2 regions of the Staphylococcus sp. GW823-FHT05F06 genome follow, and region 1 is predicted to be linked to the other one. Evidence: riboswitches for the same ligand, from Rfam matches in the RefSeq annotation. Region 1 holds a riboswitch; the other holds the start of a gene.

Region 1 (4,935 bases):
AAATATGGGCCAAGGTGTTCCATTTCAAAATGATAGTAGCGAACTACTTATTAACATGCCATCAAAATCCATGAGCTTAAATCTTGATGATGATCAAGAGTTTTGGAAGTGGTATCAAAATCAGACGGAATTTAATTTTAGTAATCCTCAATATTTGCCTAGATTTGTATTTGGTCATTATATGAAGTCTTATTTATCTTATTATAATGACCAATTTGATAATTTAACTATTATCAATGATAAAGTACAAGAAATTTTTACACAATCCGATGTTGATGACACAGATTTAAAATATCATGTATGTACATGTGATGATGAAAAAGAATGGCGTGAATACGATTATTTATTTTTAACTTTTGGAACTTTTAGTTACCATGACCCTTATGATTTGAAGGGAACTAAAGGCTATATACAAACGCCGTATCCTACATATCATACACTTGATAATGTTAAAGATTCAGATCGAATCGTGATTATTGGAACAGGGTTGGCTAGTTTAGATGCTGTGAGATATGTAGCTGCACATCATCCATCTTTACCCATTACTATGACAAGTCGTTCTGCAGCATTGCCAAGTGTTAGAGGGAAAATGACTAAAATTCAGTTTACGCATTTAACTAAATCACGATTTAATGGAATTATGAAAAATCACTTTGGTAATGTACCATTAGAAAAAGTAGTTTCATTATTTTTAAAAGAATGTGAAGATTATGGAATAGATTTTAAAAAACTTATTTATCGTAGAACCGGAAACCATGTCAAAGACTTGGAGTATGATTTAAATCATGAAGAAGAAATGGGGATATTCCAAAGTATCATTGAACATTTAAAAGAAAATTTAAACTGGATTTGGAATAGTTTGAGCGTTAAAGATCAAGAAACTTTTAATCGTAAATACACTAAAATTATTCAGTTAAATTCTAATCCAATGCCTCCTAGAACAGCTCGTTTACTTATCAAGTTAATACAGAATAATGAACTTGTCATTAAGAAAGGGCTAGAAGACATAGTCCATAAAAATAATCAATTTATGTTGAAGTATAACGACACTACGCAAAATTATGAGTTGTTTGACATCGTTATTAATGCAACGGGCTCTAAAACACATCTTTCTCAATTAGATGAGGATGATCAATTAATTTTAAACTTAGAAAATAGACAAATTGTTCAACGTCATCCTATGGGTGGCATTCAAATTATCCCAGAAACAAATCAAGTCATAAGCCCTAGATATGGAACCTTAAAAAATGTGATTGCAATTGGACAAATGACCAACGGTGTCAATAAACTTAGAAATGGCGTAAAGATGATTGTTAATCAAGTTGTTGATACAGTATCTCAATTATATATAACACAGGAAAATAGAAATAAGTAATATGCATTAAGCGTGTTTGTGAGTTTAATATATTCTCATAAAATCATTTAATAAAGTAAGCTATAAAATTGTATTTTAAATTTAAATATAGTAAGATTTACAATGTAGTGAAGAACTACTGGACTCAATTAATCATAACAATTTCATATATTTCTTTCGGGGCAGGGTGAAATTCCCAACCGGCAGTAAATTGAGCCTGCGACCCACTAATATTGTTTTTGATGTTAGTGGCTGATCTAGTGTGAATCTAGAGCCGACAGTTAGAGTCTGGATGGGAGAAAGAAGTTGAATTATCGACTTACACAAATTCGTGTAGTTATGATAAGCGTATTGTATACTTATGTGCAATTTTAAGTATGCTAATAGGCTTATTTAAAGATATAGATATCTCCTTATGCCTACAGTATAGGTATAAGGTTTTTTTGAGGTGATCAATTGAGTAGATTTATGGATGATGCTATTCAATTAGCAAAAATGGTAAATGGACAAACAGGTGTTAATCCACCAGTAGGATCCGTTGTTGTTAAAAACGGTAGGATTGTAGGTTTAGGTGCACATTTAAAAAAGGGAGATAAACATGCCGAAGTACAGGCTATTGAAATGGCAGGTTTAAATACCCAAGGTGCTACCATATACGTTTCATTAGAACCTTGTACACACCATGGTTCAACGCCACCTTGTGTGGATAAAATCATTGAAGCGGGCATATCTAAGGTCATCTATGCTGTTAAAGATACTACTTTAGTAAGTAAGGGTGACGAGATTCTGAGAGAAGCTGGTATAGAGGTTGAATTTCAATATAATGAAAATGCAGCTGCATTATACCGTGACTTTTTTACTGCTAAAAGAAACGAAGTTCCAGAAGTAACTGTAAAGGTCTCATCTAGTTTAGATGGTAAACAAGCAACAGACTTTAATGAAAGTAAGTGGATAACAAACAAAGAAGTTAAAGAAGATGTTTATCAATTAAGACATGAGCATGATGCAGTTATTACTGGGCGTAGAACCATTGAAGCAGACAATCCATTGTATACAACCAGGGTTCCTGATGGAAAGCATCCGATTCGAGTTATTCTTTCTAAGAAAGGTCAACTCGATTTTAATCAACAAATATTTAAAGATACTGCATCGGAGATATGGATTTACACTGAAAATGAAAAATTAAAAACAAATAAAAGTTTTATTAAAATAATAAATATAAGTAATTGTGATACAACGACAATATTACAAGACTTATATCAAAGAGGTATTGGGAAACTGCTAGTCGAGGCAGGCCCAAATATTACATCTCAATTTCTCCAATCCAAACATCTAAATGAACTCATTTTATATATAGCCCCGAAATTAATTGGTGGTTCTGGCAAACATCAATTTTATAAGACTGACGAGGTCATTGATTTGCCTGAAGCAACTCAATTTGAAATTGTTGATTCCAAGTTAATTAATCAAAATTTAAAATTGAAATTACGAAAGAAGTGAATGTCTATGTTTACAGGTATCATTGAAGAAATAGGTACTGTACAACAAGTTCGCTCTGAGCAATCAGTAAGAACGCTTGAAATTAAAGCACAAAACATTTTAGTTGATATGCATATTGGTGATTCAATAAGTGTTAACGGTGCATGTTTAACTGTGATAGATTTCACTGACTCAAGTTTTTCAGTTCAAGTCATCAAAGGGACTGAAAACAAAACATATCTTGGAAGTGTTCAACGTAATACAGAAGTTAATCTCGAAAGAGCCATGAGTGGAAGTGGGAGATTTGGTGGACATTTCGTGTTAGGTCATGTTGATGAGCTTGGAACAATTTCTAAAATCAATGAAACTGCTAACTCAAAAATTATTTCTATTAAAACAACTAAAAACATTTTGAATCAAATGGTAAAGCAAGGTTCTATAACTGTAGACGGAGTTAGTCTTACTGTATTTGATTTACATGATTATACTTTTGATATACATCTTATACCAGAAACACGTCGATCTACTATTCTTTCATCTAAAAAAGTGGGCGACAAAGTGCACTTGGAGTCTGACGTACTATTCAAATATGTTGAAAACATCATGAATCAAAATCAATCGCAGTTAACAGAAGAAAAGCTTAGAGCATTTGGTTTTTAGGAGGAATATAACATGCAATTCGATACAATTGAGTTGGCTATAGAGGCTTTAAGAAATGGAGAGAGCATTATTGTAGTTGACGATGAAGATAGAGAAAATGAAGGAGATCTTGTAGCTGTTACGGAATGGATGGATGATAATACCATTAATTTTATGGCTAGAGAGGGTCGTGGTCTGATTTGTGCACCAATTGATAAATCTATAGCTGAAAGATTAAAACTACAATCTATGGAGCAAAATAACACTGATATTTATGGCACACATTTTACTGTAAGCATTGATCATTATAAAACTACTACAGGAATCAGTGCACATGAACGTACACAAACGGCTAGAGCACTCATAGATGAAAATACTAATCCTGAAGATTTTCATCGTCCGGGGCACTTATTTCCACTTATAGCAAAAGAGAATGGTGTGTTAACACGTAATGGTCATACTGAAGCTGCCGTAGATTTGGCACGGTTAACAGGAGCACAACCAGCTGGAGTAATCTGCGAAATTATGAATGATGATGGGACAATGGCTAAGGGTGAAGATCTCCAGTCATTTAAAGAACGCCACCATTTAAAAATGATTACTATAAAAAGTTTGGTTGCTTTTCGTAAGGCTGTTGAACTTAATGTTAATCTTAAGGCAAAGGTCAAGATGCCAACAGATTTTGGTCATTTTGATATGTATGGATTTACAACGGATTATAGCGATGAAGAAATCGTTGCTATTGTTAAAGGAGATTTAAAAAGCAATCCTAATGTACGTATGCATTCTGCTTGTCTGACTGGGGATATTTTTCATAGTCAAAGATGTGATTGCGGGGCACAACTTGAAGCGTCAATGAAATATATTGACGAACATGGTGGAATGATTATTTATTTACCTCAAGAAGGTAGAGGAATAGGGTTAATTAATAAGTTGCGCGCATATGAGTTGATAGAAAAAGGTTATGATACAGTTACTGCAAATCTTGCTCTTGGTTTTGATGAGGATTTGAGAGATTATCATGTTGCAGCTGAAATATTAAAGTATTTTGATATAAGTGAAATTAACTTGCTCAGCAATAATCCTAAAAAATTTGAAGGTTTAGAAGATTACGGCATTGAGATCGTAGATAGAATTGAACTTATCGTTCCAGAAACACAATATAACCATAGTTATATGGAAACTAAAAAAAATAAAATGGGACATTTAATATAGGAGGACTCGAAAATGAATTTTGAAGGTAAATTAGTTGGTAAGGATTTAAAAATTGCGATTGTTGTTAGTAGATTTAATGATTTTATTACTACACGTTTACTTGAAGGGGCTAAAGATACACTTATTCGTCATGAAGTAGAAGATACAAATATTGATGTAGCTTATGTGCCTGGCGCATTCGAAATTCCACTCGTTGCAAAAAAATTAGCTCAAAAAGGTGAATATGATGCTGTGATAACATTAGGATG
Region 2 (4,935 bases), on a different contig from region 1:
GTAAGTCCAATCAGTAAAATGTTCTTTATAAAATTTTAATCGTTCACCGCGATGTTTTTGATAGTAGTTTATAAATTCGAGAATATCTTTTTTATTTATAAATAATGTATAGTCTATCAAATAACCTTTAATATACATTTCTAGAATATGATCTTCAATTGTGTTAAGTTTTACATTTTGTAATTGAGCAATTTCTTTTAAATTGAGACCAGATTTTAACTTTTGATAGCTTAAGTATGTATTTGTTAGTAATGGTGAAAGAATGATAGCTTGAGAAAGTATTGGATATTTCGTTGAATCTTTTAATTGATTCAATATGTCAATCAGTTCATTCATTTCTCGTTCAAATAATTCTGATTGTGGTATACTCTCAATTAAACTTATTTGTTGTCTAGTATACATGGATTCCTCATATCCTTGTAAATAATAATGAAGAAATGTATGGTTATATTTATTATTTAAATTCTCAAATAATAAATATATTTCGTCTATAGTATTTGATACTTGATTTGATTCAATGACCTGATGATAAAGTTGTTTAACCCTTTGTTGGATATAGGTATTTTGAACGATTGGAATAAATGTATTTGACTCCTTGCGTGTATGAGATAACGTTTGGATAAGTAATTGTATGCAACTAAAGGTTTGAGTGAGACTATCATAAGTGTATTGTGGATGTATTTTTACTTGAATTGATTTTTTAAAATCATCCTTTTGGAGTATAAATTGCTCAAAAGTTGAATACTTTAAGTTAGGTAAACTATGATATAATGACAAAAGTTGTTGGCTTGACGCATCGAAAAACGTTTGGTGTGACTTCTTGCCTGTTAAAATATTATAGATACTTTTATTGGTTTTGTAGTTAAATGCATGACTCATAGCGTATGATAGTATATTGTACAAATTAAACCCTCACTCTATAAAACGAATAAATTGAAATGTAATCTATCGATGTCTACAATTGTATTTATAATACTAGTGTAGCATTTTTATCAAAGGAGGCGAATAAATATGGCAAAATATACAATCGTTGATATGGATACATGTATAGCATGCGGTGCTTGCGGTGCAGCTGCTCCAGATATATATGATTACGATGATGAAGGTATTGCATACGTAATCCTTGACGATAACCAAGGTACTGCTGAAGTGCCTGAAGAGTTATATGAAGATATGGAAGATGCGCTAGAAGGTTGTCCTACTGACTCAATCAAAATTGAAGACGAACCATTTGATGGTGACGCACTGAAATTTGAATAATATATGATTCTTAGAATACATAAAAATTAATCTAAATGATTTATTACTATTTATAGTATACAATTTGTATGAGAATTAATTTTTAAGGTAACTAGCCATAAACAATAAAATAATCAGCTATTAGATGAATTGATCCCCAAATGAATTGTTTAATATGATTCATTTGGGGTTGTTTATTAGGAACTAATGATGACATTTTATATGGCTCTTTAAAACCAGTGTTCTATTTGATAAGAAATTTAAAAACATAATACCTTAAAACGTTACGCTCACTATTGTTAAATTTTTTATGAGTTACACTTTCTTTATATCTTCAGTAATAGTATAAAGATAAAGACAATGTCCAATTTTGAATATGAACATTGTCTTTATAATAGATAAATAAAAAAGGTTTTAAATGTTTTTTATTTGATGATATGTCTTAATCTTCTAAATAACAGCACAAATATAATGGAAATGATTATGCCTTTAATTAAATTAAAAGGTATGACTCCAGACACAATAACAATTTTTACGTTATTAAGCACATCACCTAAATTAAATATCATTCCATATAATGGAAGTAACACAAAATAATTTAAGATGCTCAAAACAATAGTCATAACGATTGTACCTGTAATTAATCCATAAATTAAAGAACGATTATTTTTTCTTTTTCTATAAACATAGTATGATGATAGCAAAAAGCTGACGCCTGCTAAAAAGTTAGCTACTGGTCCAACAGGATCCCCTATATTGAATAGAAAATTTAAAATATTTTTGATGAGTGCAACGATAATCCCAGCAATAGGACTTAAGAGGAATGTTGCTAATAACGTCGGTACATCACTAAAATCGAGAGTTAGATACGGTGGTATAAATGGCAATGGAAACTTGATGAAAGTTAACACAAACGCTACCGCACTTAACATACTAATTGTAATCAAACGTTTGTTTTGTTGCATATATAATTTTCTCCTTCCATTCATCTTACTTAGAAAAGGAGGAAATTTGAACAACAAAAAACCTCCATCTTCTCCCATCCAGACTATACTGTCGGCTTCAGACTCTCACTGAATCAAGACAAAGCAAAAATTAATACGTTGTCGTCGCAGGCTTAGATTACTGCCGGTTGGGAATTACACCCTACCCCGAAGATGAATATATCAATTTTATTTTAAATTTATATTACATGATTAGTTTTAAAAACTCAATATTTCTGCTTACGGTTAATATAATGTTTTGACATTAATAACAAAATATGAAATCAATATATAACATGAATTTAAGTTTTAACACATAAAATATTTACAAATAAATAAATAGGCTTTATTGATTCTGAAATTATGTCTTTAAACTTGTAGAAGTTATTCAAATAAAATGATAATTAAATTTATGTTCAATTTAGTTATCTACTGATTATATACAAAAAAACGCCTGAGACATCACTCTGAGTCGCAGGCGTTTTTCATATATTATTTTTGATGTATTGCGTTATAATTTCTCTGTTTTCAAAAGAATCATTGAAACTGACAATTTATGATACTTTTCAGTTTCTAACTAATTTGTTTTGATTTAGGTAGTCTAATAATAAATGAAGTACCTTTGCCTAATTCGCTCTCAACATCAATACGTCCCCCGTGTTCTTCAATAATCATTTTACAAATGAAAAGTCCTAATCCGGTGCCTTGCTTACCTCTTTTTCGAGCAGCGTCCACTTTATAAAAACGGTCAAATACTTGTTTCAGATGTTCCGGTGCTATACCAGTGCCTGTATCAGTTATTGTTAAAATATTGAAATCTGAATCTTCATCAATAGAAATCTTTATAGAATCACCAGCTTGTGTATATCTTGTTGCGTTATCAATTAAATTAGTTAACACTTGGTCCATTCTATCCATATCATAGTTCCATAATTGTTCGTCATTATTAGAATCAAACGTCATTGTTAAACCTAATTCTTCACTTTGCATGCGATATTTAGACTCCATTTTATCAAGAAGGTGTTGAATAGGTTGTAATTCCTTCTCAACTGATAATCCTTCAGCATCCATACGAGCTACATTTAGTAATTCATTGACTAAACGATTAAGTCGCTTAGATTCATCTAAAACGATTGCTAATGAGTCACGTATTTCATCTGGTTCGGTAACTATACCGTCTACTATGGACTCAGTGTAACCCTGTAATAAAGAGATTGGCGTACGTAATTCATGTGATACATTTGCTATAAAATCTTTTTTCATTTGATCAAGATTATGTTCATTTGTCATATCACGGATGACCATGACAATACCACTTCTACCATTTGTTTGAATTCTATCTATATAACTGGAGATAAATACATAGTACCTTGTATTAATTTCTAATTCTAAATACTCATTCTGTTGTGATTCAAATGTTGCTTCAATTTGCTGTTCAATAGATTCTTTTGAAAAATCATCAATGTGACGCATAATATCATCAGCCATCTTGTTTGACAATATGATTTCACGTTGATTATTAATGCCTAGAACGCCTTCTACCATAGAGTTTAATAATGTATCTCTTATATTCTTAGATGAAGAAATTGCTTTGATATGTTCTTGAATTTCTACGTTCATGTTGTTAAATGCACGTGATAAATCACCTATTTCATCTTTAGTAGCGACAGTTGAAATTTGACTATAATCCCCTTCAGAAACTTTTTGTGCTTGTGTTTTTAATTGACGTAAGGGTTTCGTTATTCTATTAGATAAAAAGAATGCAAATATTGTGCTTGCTATAGTAAATATAATAGCAGTTATTAATATAATAATTGTAATAGCATTATTTGTATCTTCGATAGATTTCAAATCTTTATATATAAAAACACCACTATAATGACTTTGAGCACCTTTTTGAGCTTTCATTGGGTATCCTAGCAAAAGATAAGATTGAGAATTACCTTTATTTTTTATTGTAATATTTTGAGTTTCATACTCACCTTCTTTAAACACTTTTTTAAATTTAGTACTCTTTTTTATTTCATTAAACATTTGTTTTTTAGTGTCTTTATACGATGAGTCTGGTTTCTCGCTCATGTCTTTCATAATAATGAGGCCACCCGGTCCATCACCATCAATGAGTGTTTGGCTATTTTGGATAGCTAATGTTTTGTTATGAGACTTCTCAACAAGTGAACTAATTCTTTTGGCATCTTCTTTAATTGCATTTTCTGTTTCTTGCGTAAAGTAATATTGTATAAAAGTGATTAATGAAACACTTAATAAAATTAAAACTGTCGCTACTATTAAAATAATAGTTAACCACAGTTTTATAACAACACTATTTAGTCGGTTCATCACTAGGTTTTACCTCAAATTTATAACCGACACCCCACACAGTTTGTATCATTTGTGCAGCATCACTTGATACTCGATTTAACTTTTCTCTAAGTCTTTTGACGTGAGTGTCTACTGTACGCAAGTCCCCATAAAATTCGTAATGCCAAACCTCTTTAAGTAACTGTTCTCGATCAAATACTTTATTTGGAGTTTTAGCTAAATAGATGAGTAATTCATACTCTTTAGGTGTTAGATTCACTTGTTGATCATCCGCAAGGACTCGATGAGCGTCATTATCAATCACTAGATGACTAAATTCAATAATATCGCGTGCATGCGGTTCGCTTTGCTCAGTGTTTGCAGTTTGTGTACGTCTTAATAACGCCTTTAC

What was found. A riboswitch is a leader RNA that binds a small molecule or an ion and turns the genes downstream of it on or off. The one in region 1 is predicted to bind FMN.
Region 2: it holds a riboswitch for FMN, as region 1 does, so the genes downstream of both, AC1Q7N_RS02570 (ECF transporter S component) here and ribD (bifunctional diaminohydroxyphosphoribosylaminopyrimidine deaminase/5-amino-6-(5-phosphoribosylamino)uracil reductase RibD) in region 1, are expected to answer to the same signal.

The regions. Positions count from the first base shown of each region.
Region 1 covers NZ_JBXAHW010000013.1:5,941-10,875, forward strand. Annotated here, with positions in the region: gene AC1Q7N_RS08985 (FAD/NAD(P)-binding protein) at 1-1,375, shown strand, start outside; FMN riboswitch at 1,524-1,662, shown strand; gene ribD (bifunctional diaminohydroxyphosphoribosylaminopyrimidine deaminase/5-amino-6-(5-phosphoribosylamino)uracil reductase RibD) at 1,811-2,854, shown strand; gene AC1Q7N_RS08995 (riboflavin synthase) at 2,861-3,493, shown strand; gene ribB (3,4-dihydroxy-2-butanone-4-phosphate synthase) at 3,506-4,687, shown strand; gene ribH (6,7-dimethyl-8-ribityllumazine synthase) at 4,700-4,935, shown strand, end outside.
Region 2 covers NZ_JBXAHW010000002.1:209,267-214,201, reverse strand. Annotated here, with positions in the region: gene AC1Q7N_RS02580 (YpbB family protein) at 1-903, opposite strand, end outside; gene AC1Q7N_RS02575 (ferredoxin) at 1,012-1,260, shown strand; gene AC1Q7N_RS02570 (ECF transporter S component) at 1,665-2,204, opposite strand; FMN riboswitch at 2,267-2,402, opposite strand; gene AC1Q7N_RS02565 (ATP-binding protein) at 2,796-4,562, opposite strand; gene AC1Q7N_RS02560 (response regulator transcription factor) at 4,546-4,935, opposite strand, start outside.